Regions from separate parts of the Massilia sp. 01N410 genome, predicted to be linked through region 1. Evidence: predicted binding sites of a transcription regulator. Region 1 holds the regulator's gene; each other region holds the start of a gene.
What was found. Region 1 encodes sigma-54, which starts transcription at its own class of promoters, with help from an activator protein. Its sites were predicted from a motif close to TGGCANGNAANCTGCTTT; they were not measured.
Positions count from the first base shown of each region.

Region 1 (4,127 bases):
GAGGAGAACATCCGCGCCGTGCTGGAACTGCAGCGCGAGGACGGCAAGCCGCTGGGCAAGAACCGCATCGAGGAGCGCCTCAACGAGCTGCTGGCCGAGCTGCAGATCGAGAAGCTGCGCGAGAACCCGGCGCTGTCGCTGTCGGGCGGCGAACGGCGCCGCGTGGAGATTGCGCGCGCCCTCGCCACCAACCCGCGCTTCGTGCTGCTGGACGAGCCGTTTGCCGGCGTCGATCCGATCGCGGTGATCGAGATCCAGCGCATCGTGCGCTTCCTGAAGGAGCGCGGCATCGGCGTCCTGATAACCGACCACAACGTGCGCGAGACGCTCGGCATCTGCGACCGTGCCTACATCATCAACCAGGGCGCGGTGCTGGCGTCGGGACGCCCGGACGACATCATCGCCAATGAATCGGTTCGCCGCGTCTACCTGGGTGAACATTTCCGGATGTAGTCATGAAACAGACGCTGCAACTCAAGACCTCACAGCACCTTGCGCTGACACCGCAACTCCAGCAGTCGATCCGGCTGCTGCAGCTGTCCACTCTCGAGCTGCACCAGGAGATTGAACAGGTCCTCAGCGACAACCCGCTGCTCGAACGCCTCGACGATCCGCTCGACCACTCGGTGCGCCTGCTGGCCGACGGCGCGATCAACAACGGCGCGTCGACCTCCACCACGCCCGACTCGCCGCCCTCGTCCAGCCAGGGCGAGGAGGGCAATGGCGGCGGTGGCGCCGAAGCCGAAGGCGGCGACAGCGACAACGGCGATGCCGGCGGCGCCGAGCACGACATGGACTGGGGCGATTCTGGCCGTTCCGGCAGCGGCAGCGGCGGCGAGGAAGAGGACGGCCGCCCGCAGCTGGAAGCCAGCCCGGTCTCGCTGCGCGAACACTTGATGGAGCAGGTACGCCTGACCTGCATGTCGCCGCGCGATTGCGCGCTGGTCGAGATCGTCGTCGACACCCTCGACGACAACGGCTACCTCGAAGAAACCCTGGACGAGCTGCATGCGCGCCTCCCGGCCGAACTCGAAGTGGAATTCGAGGAGTTGCGCACCGCGCTGGCGCTGGTGCAAAGCATGGACCCGCCCGGCGTGGGCGCGCGCAGCGCCGCCGAATGCCTGGCGCTGCAGATCCGCCGCATGCCGGGCGTGCCGCTGGTCACGCGGCGCATGGCGCTGACCATCGTCGAACGCTACCTGACCTGGTTCGCGCAGCGCGAATTCAACAAGCTCAAGAAAGCCCTCGACTGCGACGACGAAGACCTGCGCGAAGCCCAGGCCGTGATCCGCCATTGCAATCCGCATCCGGGCGCGGCCTTCGCTTCCGACGTTTCCGACTTCGTGGTGCCGGACGTAATCGTGCGCCGCGCGAAGGACGGCTGGAGCGTGCAGCTGAATCCCGAGGTGATGCCGCGCCTGCGCGTGAACAGCCTGTATGCCACCTTGATGAAGCAGGGAAAATCGGAATCCCAGCTGGCGGCGCAGTTGCAGGAAGCAAAATGGCTCATCAAAAACATGCGCCAGCGCTTCGATACTATCCTTCGGGTAGCTCAAGCAATCGTGGAGCGCCAGCGGAACTTTTTCTCCCATGGCGCCGTTGCCATGCGGCCCCTTGTTTTACGTGAGATAGCTGATACACTAGGTCTACACGAGAGCACAATTTCTCGTGTCACAACTCAGAAATACATGCTGACGCCGCACGGCATGTTCGAGTTGAAGTACTTTTTCGGGAGTCACGTCGCGACCGAGGCAGGAGGAGAAGCCTCCTCGACCGCGATCCGGGCTCTCATCGTACAACTCACAGGAGCAGAAGACCCCAAAAACCCTTTATCCGACAGCAAGATCGCGGAGATGCTAGGGGAACAGGGAATGGTTATCGCACGCCGCACGGTAGCGAAATACCGCGAGGCGCTGAAGATCCCTCCCGTCAGCCTCCGTAAATCTCTGTAGCAAGCTCTTTCAGCAAGCTCTTGCAGCAAGCTTCTTGCAACAACGCTGCCCTGGTGCGTGGTATGCGCGTACGACAGGCAGCGCATCATCAAAGGAGTGTGTATGAATCTCACTATCAGCGGACATCATCTCGATGTAACCCCGGCAATCCGTGAATACGTACAGAACAAGCTCGAACGCATCACCCGCCATTTCGATCAAGTGATCGACTCCCACGTCATCCTCTGCATTGACAATCTCACCGAGAAAGAAAAACGCCAGAAGGCCGAGATCAACTTGCGCCTCGCCGGCAAGATCGTTCACGTCGCCAGCGCCGCGCACGACTTGTACGCCGCGATCGACATGCTGATGGACCGGCTCGACCGGCAGGTGCAGAAGTACAAGCAGATGCTGCAGGATCACAGTAGTACACCGCTCAAGCGCATACCCAACGATGGAGGAGAAGCTGCCGCTACAGCGTGATCCTTCCGCTGGCGCAGCACAAGCAAGGAAGGGCGCATCTGGCGCCCTTTTCGTTTTCCGGGCCGCGCTACAATGCCGTTTTCCATTTCAATAAATAAAAGAACATGAGCGAATACGTGCAGACCCGCGTTGCCAGCGGCACCGGCATCATTACCCTCGACCGTCCCAAGGCCCTGAACTCGCTGTCGCTGGAGATGGTGCGCGCACTGACGGAGACCCTGCTGGCCTGGCGCGACGATTCGAACGTCGACGCCGTCGTTATCAAGAGCAGCAGCGAGAAAGCCCTGTGCGCAGGCGGCGACATCCGCTTCTTCCACCAGGCCGGGCGCGCTACGCCCACTGGAGGCAGTGCCCTGCTGGAAGACTTCTTTACCGAAGAATACGCGCTGAACCACCTGATCCACTTCTATCCGAAACCCTATATCTCGTTGATGGACGGCGTGGTCATGGGCGGCGGCATGGGTATCGCCCAGGGCGGGCCCGAGACCGGCCTGCGCATCGTGACCGAACGCACGAAGATGGCCATGCCCGAGGTGAACATCGGCCTGTTCCCGGACGTCGGCGGCAGCCACTTCCTGTCGCATGCGCCGGGCGCGCTCGGCATGCATCTGGGACTGACGGGGCTGACCATCGGCGCCGCCGATGCGCTCTACGTCGGCCTGGCCGACGTGTTCGTGCCGGGCGCCGAACTGCCGGCACTGCATGCGCTGATCGCTGCGACGCCGGGCAAGCAGCTGGCCGATGCGATCCGCGCCTTCGCCGCGCCGTTCGCGCAGCAGGCCGGCGCCAGCGAACTCGAAGCGCAACGCGCGCTGGTCGACAGGCACTTTGGCGCCGACTCGGTACAGGCCGTGATGGTCTCGCTGGAGGGCGATGACACCCCATTCGCGCAGAAGGCCCTGGCCGCGATGCGCCAGCGCTCGCCGCTGATGATGTGCGTGACGCGCGAGATGCTGGTGCGCGGCGCCACGATGGACGTGGCCGCCTGCCTGCGCATGGAGCGCTCGCTGGTGCGCCGCAACTTCGAACACGGCGAAGTGCTGGAAGGCGTGCGCGCGCTGGTGATCGACAAGGACAATGCGCCGAAGTGGAACCCGCCCGCGCTGGATGCCGTCACGCCGGAGATGGTGGCGCGCTTCTTCGAGCCGGTGTGGCCGGCGCATGCGCATCCGTTGCGCCACCTGGCATAAGCGGCGCCCGCTCCGCCGCCCCGGCATCCGCCGGGTTTTTTTTCGCCTGCCGATAATGCGTTGCAGCATAAGCACGAATTTATGCGATGATTTCATCAGGCAATGAAATAATGGCATAGCCAAGCACAACAATAGAGGAGTCCAATTTGTCGTTTCTGATCGTCCTGGCCGCACTGGCCTTCCTGATGGTGGCCGCCTACCGCGGCTATAGCGTCATCCTGTTCGCACCGATCGCCGCCCTCGGCGCGGTCCTGTTCACCGACCCGTCCGCCGTGGCGCCGGTCTTTTCCGGCATCTTCATGGAAAAGATGGTCGGCTTCGTCAAGCTCTACTTCCCGGTCTTCATGCTGGGCGCCGTGTTCGGCAAGGTCATCGAGATGTCCGGTTTCTCGAAATCCATCGTGCAGGCGGCGATCCGCTACATCGGCCGCTCGCGCGCGAACGCCGTGATCGTCGCCGTGTGCGCGCTGCTGACCTATGGCGGCGTGTCGCTGTTCGTGGTGGTGTTCGCCGTGTATCCGTT
Region 1 covers NZ_JBFTRV010000010.1:70,799-74,925, reverse strand. Annotated here, with positions in the region: gene lptB (LPS export ABC transporter ATP-binding protein) at 1-453, shown strand, start outside; gene AC1DOP_RS15060 (RNA polymerase factor sigma-54) at 456-1,952, shown strand; gene hpf (ribosome hibernation-promoting factor, HPF/YfiA family) at 2,055-2,414, shown strand; gene AC1DOP_RS15050 (enoyl-CoA hydratase/isomerase family protein) at 2,519-3,604, shown strand; gene AC1DOP_RS15045 (GntP family permease) at 3,751-4,127, shown strand, end outside.

Region 2 (4,127 bases), on a different contig from region 1:
AGCGTCGAGCGCGTCGGCGGCTTCGGCGGCAAGAGCGACATGCTGGCGCGCTGCATGACGTTTACGGGCGACCCCGACTGCTACAAGACCTACCTGAAGCGCATCCAGGCGGCAACCCCGGCGATGGTGCGCCAGGCCATGGCCGAGTGGCTCGGCGATGGCGACTATATCCTGGAGGTCGATCCTTTCCCGGGCGGTCTCGGCGCCTCGGTCACCACCCTCGACCGCGGCAAGGGAGCGCCGCTGGGCCAACCCGAAAAGCTGCACCTGCCGCCGATGCAGACGGCGACCCTGTCGAACGGCCTGAAGGTGGTGCTGGCCGAACGCCACGGCGCGCCGGTGGTGAACCTGTCGATGATGATCGATGCCGGCTACGCCTCGGACTCGCACGAGCTGCCTGGCCTGGCAAGCCTGAGCCTGCGCATGCTGGAGGAGGGAACGCAGAATGGCGCAAACAAGCGGTCTTCACTGCAGGTCGGCGCCGAGCTGGAAGCGCTGGGCGCTTCCTTCGGCGCCGCCACCAACCTCGACGGCGCCTTCGTCAACATGAACGTGCTGGCGCCAACCCTGTCCCGTGCGCTGGGCCTGTACGCCGACCTGGTGCTGCATCCATCCTTTCCGCAGGCGGATTTCGAACGCCTGCAGCGCGAGCGCATCGCCGCGATCGCCCGCGAAAAGACGGTGCCGCGCGCGATGGCGCTGCGTGTGCTGCCGGGACTCCTGTATGGCAAGGACCACGCCTACGGCCTGCCGCTGACCGGCACCGGCACCGAGCAGGCGGTGGCGCGCATGACGCGGGCCGACCTGGTGCGCTACCACCAGGCCTGGTTCAAGCCGAACAACGCGACCCTGCTGGTGGTGGGCGATACCACGATGGACCGCTTGAAGCCGCTGCTCGAAAAGGCCTTCGGCGGCTGGCAGGCGGGGGAAGTGCCGCGCAAGAACGTGAGCCGGGTGGCGCAGCCGGACAGAACCGTGATCTACCTGATCGACCGCCCCGGCGCCCTGCAGAGCGAGATCGTCGGCGCCCAGCTGGCGCCGCCGCGCAATACGCCGGAGGCGGTGGCGCTGAATCTGCTGAACGACGTCTTCGGCGGCACCTTCAGTTCGCGCCTGAACATGGACCTGCGCGAGGACAAGCACTGGTCCTACGGTGTCGGCTCCGGGCTGGTGGCGGCGGTCGGGCAGCGCATCCTGTACAGCGCTTCACCGGTGCAGACCGACAAGACGGCGCCGGCCCTGCGCGAGCTCGCCAGGGAATACGCCGACATCGCCGGCGCCCGTCCCATCACCGGGCCGGAACTGAAGGCGGCGCAGGACAACGAGACCCTGGGCCTGCCCGGCGCCTTCGAGACCATCTCCCAGCTCGGCAATGGCTACGCCACCATCCTGCAGTACCACTTGCCCGAGGACTACTACAACACCTACACGGACAAGGTCTGGGCCGTGAATCCGGCCGAGCTGAATGCGCTGGCGGCAAGGACGATCCTGCCGAATCAGCAGCTATGGATCGTGGTGGGCGACATGAGCAAGGTCGAGGCCGACGTGCGCGCCCTGGGGATGGAGGTGCGCAAGATTGATGCGGATGGAAAGATCTTGCCTTGAGGAAGATGAGCGCTTAGGCGGCAAGGAAGCCCGGCTTCGCAGGCTTCCTCGCATGAAACCTTATTTTGCTGCGGACTTGCGGCGGGCAGCGACGATCGCCAGCGCCCCGAGGCCAAGCAGCGCGAGGGAAGCAGGTTCCGGCACGTCGGCGCTGCCTTGGGTCTCAGCGCTTGCCACATATTGCAACTCGTTGACCAGCAGGCGCTGGGCATCGTTATTCGGCGAATGGAAATTGGTGGTCGTCTGGCCACCAAAGGCGACAAAGCCTTTGCCATACTGCATTGCGCCAAACACAATGCCTCCCTGCTGACTTTCGATCAGGTCGCTGATGCCGCCGCCGCTGACCGTGGCGTGTCCAAAGGATCCGCCTTGGTACGAGCTTGCGATGCCACCCGTGGTGAGTCCGGCGGCAACGCCCGCGGCGGTGACATTGACTTGGCCGCTAAAGCCGGGATATTGCAGGGTCACGCCAAAACCGAGGTCGATCGATCCACCCTGGTTCGGTGCTGCGTTCAGGAACAGACGGCCGCCGTTGTCGACGTAAGTGGCGATGGCGCTACGGTTGGCCGACAGGAAGCTGTTGAATTCGTTCGCATTACCGTCGCTACCGTCGAGGAATACGAAATCGGCGTTGGCGAAAACATTCGTGGAGAAACCATTCGACTTGACCCACTTGCCGGCACCGAAGGTAGTGTTCATGGCGGTGTCGTTCGTGGTGTTGTACCACGGGTTATAGCCACCGGTCGAATAGGCGATGGTGCCAGCCATCGCACTTGCGCTCACGCACATGGAGGCGATGGCTACAGCGATCATGGATGTAATTTTCATAATATTTCCCTAGTAAATGGTTGTATTTGCTTCAATATTATAGTTAAGCAATTATTGTGCCATTTTGGAAATATTTTCAAGAATCAAAGACTTATTGCTGTTCAAAAACCCTTTTTTTCTTGAGACTGTAAGAATTTCCGACAGTTGTCCAAGCCGACTTTGACTTGCTTGGCAGGATCGGTAGAGATGATGAACACAGGGGTTTGCAAAAAGATGTAACGACGCGCCCGGGTTGCCGGGGGAGGGGATGATTTTCTTGTTACGGTTTGGCACAATTGCCAATCGTGCGCGGCGGTACGGCGTGTAGGATACGCCCATACACTTTATTTTTTAATAATAAAAGGAGCCCATCATGAAGACCACCACCATTTCCGCTCTGCTGTTCTCCGTCGCCGTGCTGGCCACCGGCTGCCACAAGGCCGAAACCACCACGACCACGAACGACATGGGCCCGGCCCAGGCCGCGGGTAAAGCCGTCGACGATGCCGGTGCGAACGCCGCCGCAGCGACCCGTGACGCCGCCGCCAACGCCAACGCCGCCGCCGACCGCGCCAACGCGAAGATCGACGCCGCGGCCGACCGTACCGCCGCCAACATGCGCGAAGCCGGCGCCGAGGTGCGCCAGGGCTCGAAGGAAGCCGCTGCCAACGTGAAGGAAGGCGCCAAGAATGCGACCGCCGCAACCGGTCGCGCGCTGGAGCATACTGGCGAGAAGATGCAGGACGCTTCGAAGTAATCAGTTAGCTTAAAAAGCCGTCGCCAGCTTGAATCCGTCATTCCCGCGAAAGCGGGAGTGACGTTCATACGTCGCGGGAATGACGTCGACAGGGTGGCGCTTGAGTCAGGCCCCCGCCTTTTCTTTCTCCCGCTTCTTCCGCTGCTCCTCCTGCCACTGGTGATACCGCTCGATATGCTGCTCCCTGCGCAGCACCTTCGAATGCGGATCCAGCGTATAGCTCACCCCTTCCGGCAGCTCGACACTCCCCTTGCCATCCGCCATCGGCACGCTGAGCACACGGTCGCCGACCCTGACCTCGACCGGCATCGGGAAGGGCGTGTTCTTTTCCGTCTTCCATGCCAGCTGCAGGCTGTTGCCGCTGCGCGTGGCCTGCAGCTCCGGCAATTCCTTCTGGTACAGGTAGGCCTGGAAGAACCATTCCAGGTCGCGTCCGCTCACGCGCTTGACGATGGCCATGAATTCCGGCGTCGTGCCGTAGCGCGGGGCGAAATTTCCGGGGCGCGGGTCGGGGGTGCCGTAGACCTCTTCGCGCACGGCCTGGAAGAAGGCCCGGTCGCCGATCAGGCCGCGCAAGGTGTGCATGACCAGCGATCCCTTGTTGTAGATGTCCTGGCCGGGGCCGCCGCGCTTGGTGTCGTAGACGTCTTCTTCCAGCCGTGGCTTGCCGGATACGATGGGCGCCTTGTTCTCGATCATGCCGCGCTGGTGCATCAGGGAGGCGAAGTATTCGAGGTCGCCGCGCAGGTACTGCATGTAGAGCGGCTGCATATAGCTGCCCAGTCCCTCGTGCAGCCACATATCGTCCCAGTTGGCGTTGGTTAGCTGGTTGCCGAACCATTCGTGGGCGAATTCGTGCTGCAGCAGTTCGTCGTAGCCATAGGCCGTCTTCGCGTACTTGTTGCCGTAGGCATTGATGGTCTGGTGTTCCATGCCCTTGTGCGGGGTCTCCACCACG
Region 2 covers NZ_JBFTRV010000015.1:41,299-45,425, forward strand. Annotated here, with positions in the region: gene AC1DOP_RS19125 (M16 family metallopeptidase) at 1-1,605, shown strand, start outside; gene AC1DOP_RS19130 (PEP-CTERM sorting domain-containing protein) at 1,666-2,433, opposite strand; gene AC1DOP_RS19135 (hypothetical protein) at 2,786-3,169, shown strand; gene AC1DOP_RS19140 (M1 family metallopeptidase) at 3,275-4,127, opposite strand, start outside.
Region 2: AC1DOP_RS19130 (PEP-CTERM sorting domain-containing protein) is a predicted target of sigma-54. The motif match lies at 2,478-2,495, and genes of this name have one in related genera.

Region 3 (4,127 bases), on a different contig from region 1:
GGTGTAGCTGACTTCCAGCGCATCCGCGGCCAGCAGGCGAAGCCGGACATCGACTTCGGCGGCGTGGCCGGCGCCGGCCCAGGCGGCCGCGAAAAGGATCAGGGAAGACAGTTTATGCATGGAGCATATTTCCAGAATTGCAAGTAAGAAAATTTAGCATAAAAACATTGCCGCGGGAGAAGGAAGCGATACCGACCGCACTGCCGCCTCCAATGCTTATTCGTTTACAATATTGCTCGGAAGACAAAAACGCCGCGGCCGCCTGCCGTGCCCTAGCAGCATTCCCAACCGGAATTCATCATGCGAGGTTTCATCCGCCCCTTCCTGCTTGCCTGCGCGCTGGCGGCTCCCGCAGCGGTACAGGCGCAAGTGCAGGCGCAAGTAAAGGCACAGCAACAGCGCGTGCCAGGCACCCTGGCCCAGCGCCTGGCCGCCTGCGCCTCCTGCCACGGCAGCGCGACCACGCCGCCGGCGGCGGCCGGTTCCGGCAGCGAGCGCCAGTACTATCCGCGCATTGCCGGCAAGCCGGCCGGCTATCTGTATAACCAATTGAGCAATTTCCGCGAAGGCCGGCGCCAGTACCCGCTGATGACCTGGATGGTCCAGCACCTGTCCGACGACTACCTGCGCGAGATCGCCGACTATTTCTCGGCCCAGCACCTGCCGGCGCCGGTGCTCGACCGCGCCAGCCTGCCGGCCGCCGAACTGGAACGCGGCCGCCAGCTGGTCACGCGTGGCGATACCGCCTTGAAGGTGCCGGCCTGCATCGCCTGCCATGGCGAGCGCCTGACCGGCGCCCTGCCCGCCATCCCCGGCCTGGTCGGTCTGCCGCGCGACTACATCAACGCCCAGTTCGGCGCCTGGCGCAACGGCAGCCGCCACGCCCTCGCCCCGGACTGCATGGGCAGCATCGCCTCGCGCCTGAGCCTCGCCGACGTCTCGGCGATCTCGGCCTGGCTGGCCAGCGAAGCTTTGCCGGCCGACCCGAGCCCGGCGCCATCCCTTTCCCATCCCCTGCCGCTGGCCTGCGGCAGCGCCCCGGAGCCGAAGCCATGAAGCGCCGCATCCTGATCGCCCTCGGCGTCCTTCTCGTCCTCGCCGTCGCCGCGGCATTGCTGGCCTGGCCGCGCGCCGAATTCATCCCCTCGCGCTCGCCGCAAGCCTGGGCGTCGGAGGCCGGCAACATCGCGCGCGGCGCCTACCTGGCGCGCGCCGGCGACTGCGCCGCCTGCCACACGGTGCGCGGCGGCGCCGCCTATGCCGGCGGACGCGCGGTCGACACGCCCTTCGGCCGGGTGATGGCGCCGAATATCACGCCCGACCGCGAGACCGGCATCGGCGCCTGGAGCGCCGACGATTTCTGGAACGCCCTGCACAACGGCATCGCGCCCGGCGGCCGCCTGCTCTATCCGGCCTTCCCCTACCCGAACTATACGAAGGTCACGCGCGACGATGCCGACGCCCTGTTCGCCTACCTGCGCAGCCTGCCGCCGCAGCGCAATGCACGCCAGCCGCACGCGCTGAGCGCACCCTACGGCAGCCAGGCGGCGCTGGCGGCCTGGCGCCTGCTCTACTTCAAGCCCGGCGTCTTCACACCCGAGCCCGCGCGCGGCGCCGACTGGAACCGCGGCGCCTACCTGGTCGACGGACTGGGTCACTGCAGCGCCTGCCACAGCCCGCGCAACGGCCTGGGCGCCAGCGGCGAAGGCCTGCACGGCGGCCTGATCCCGGTGCTGGGCTGGTATGCGCCTCCGCTGGCATCGAACGATCCGCAGCTGGCCCAGTTGCTGCGCAGCGGGGTCTCGCCGCGCGGCGCCGTGTTCGGGCCGATGGCGGAGGTGGTCGGGCAGAGCCTGCAGCACCTGTCGGACGGCGACATCGGCGCGATCTCGGTGTATTTGACATCCCTGCCGGCGGACGCCGCCGAGCGCGCGCCGGCAGAGCCGCCGCCGGAGGCGCTAATGAAGCTCGGCGGCCGGCTCTACGGCCAGCATTGCGCCGACTGCCACGGCAAGGATGGACGCGGTGCCGCCGGCGAGGATGGCGGCCCGGCCTATCCGGCCCTGGCCGGCAACCGGACGCTCCAGCTGGCGCATCCCGTCAACGCCATCCGCATCGTGCTGAACGGCGGTTTCGCGCCCTCGACCGCGGGCAATCCGCGCCCTTACGGCATGCCGCCCTACAGCCCGGTGCTGAACGATGCCGAAGTCGCGGCGGTGGTGAGCTATGCGCGCGCGAGCTGGGGCAATGCGGCACGCATGGTGACGCCGGCCGAGGTCAACGGCTATCGCGCGGTGCCGCTCGATTGACGTGGCCAGGTTTGTCGAGATTTTTTACACTCGATAATTTAAATGCTTTTAGGGCAATGTGAGTTTACTAACGTAACTAAAAAACCCCCCATGAATACAAGGACTTACAATAGCTCAACTAATTGCTGGCACGAAAGCTGCTTAATGTGGGATGGGGTAATCGTCGTCAACTTCTTATCCATACTATGAAAAAAATTCTCCTTTCCTTAGCAGCCGCCTTCGTTACCGCCGGCGCTACCGCCGCGCCGGCAACTCCTCTGCCAGCCGGCCCGATTTACCTGAAATTCACCGGTCAGGAGCAGATCGCCATCAACGGTGCCCATACCTGGTCCGATGGCAAAGAAATCAACTGGGGCGTCTTCGTCGTCTCGACCATGGAAACCGGCGACGTCAACACGCCGCACGACTCGATCGATCCGAGCGGCGACGGCGCCTTCTTCGTGAACAAACTGAGCGGCGGCCAGATCACCGGCATGTTCTACGGCATCCAGGCCGGTTCGCCATCGGCAACCAACCCGTTCCCGGCCACCGGCGGCTACCTCGACCTGTACTGGCGCGACCTGAGTGTGCCTGGCATGACCGCCACCTCGCTGGCCTCTTCCGCTGCAGGCATCCGCTGCGGCTACTCCTGCGCCAACGGCTACACCGACGGCACCCTGCTGGCCCGCCTGTATTTCGACACCGGCATGGACACCGGCAATGCCTCGAACACCATCGTCGGCAGCGTGGTCCCGAGCAGCAACGGCCAGACCGGCATCGCCGATTCGTATGCATCGGTCGACATGTCGACCAAAGGCCTGTGGAGCGAGCAGCTGAACTCGGACTACTTCGCCAACACCCTGGGCCTGCGCGACCTGCGCTTCAAGAACAGCTATAACTACAATTCCAAGTGGAATGGCGGCACCAACATCCTGGGCTTCCGCGTGGACGATCCGGGCCAGGCATACGCCCTGCCGGAACCGGGCGCGCTGTCGCTGATGGGCCTGGCCATGATCGGCATGGGCGCCGCACTGCGTCGTCGCCGCGGCTGATTTCCTGCCGGCAGGCTGGCCCCGCCAGCCGCCGGCAAGCGATAAAAAAACCGGGCAATGCCCGGTTTTTTCATGGCCGATCGCAGAACAGTCCTTACACCATCTCCGCAAAGCCGATCCGGTCGGTGGTCGCCGCGCGCGCCTCGTCGACGCCGACCTTGTGCGAGGCCAGCAGACCTTCCAGCACGCTGTTCATCGTGTGGCAGCCCGGCTCGCGGCCAGCGTTCATGTGGGCGCGGATGGCGCCCAGGTCGCCCTGCTCGATCATGCCGGCCACTTGCGGGCTGATGCTCAGGCATTCGGTGGCGAGATGGTAGCGGTTGCCCTGCCTGGACGGCAGCAGCGCCTGGCACAATACGCCGCGCAGGGCGTGCGCCAGGGCCTGGCCCTGGACGTCGGAATTGCCCAGCAGGCGCAGCATCTTCTGCAGGCCCAGCTCGGTCGAGCGCGCGTGCAGGGTGGCCAGCACCAGCGGGCCCGATTCGGCCAGCGCCAGCGCTTCCTGGGCGGTCTGGGCGTCGCGGATCTCGCCGATCACGATCACGTCCGGACGCTCGCGCAGTGCGTCCAGCGCGCCCAGATAATAGCTGCCGACGTCGGCATCCTCGCCCACTTCGCGCTGGGTGATGATGCACTTGCGCTGGGGAATCAGGGTCTCGACCGGGTCTTCGATGGTGATGATGTGGCCCGATCGCTGCTTGTTGATCTCGTCCAGCATCGACGCGATGGTGGTCGACTTGCCCTGGCAGGTGTCGCCGATGATCAACACCAGGCCGCTGGTCAGGCG
Region 3 covers NZ_JBFTRV010000004.1:104,162-108,288, reverse strand. Annotated here, with positions in the region: gene AC1DOP_RS07160 (hypothetical protein) at 1-120, opposite strand, end outside; gene AC1DOP_RS07155 (c-type cytochrome) at 301-1,056, shown strand; gene AC1DOP_RS07150 (c-type cytochrome) at 1,053-2,309, shown strand; gene AC1DOP_RS07145 (PEP-CTERM sorting domain-containing protein) at 2,495-3,340, shown strand; gene AC1DOP_RS07140 (type IV pilus twitching motility protein PilT) at 3,435-4,127, opposite strand, start outside.
Region 3: AC1DOP_RS07145 (PEP-CTERM sorting domain-containing protein) is a predicted target of sigma-54. The motif match lies at 2,436-2,453, and genes of this name have one in related genera.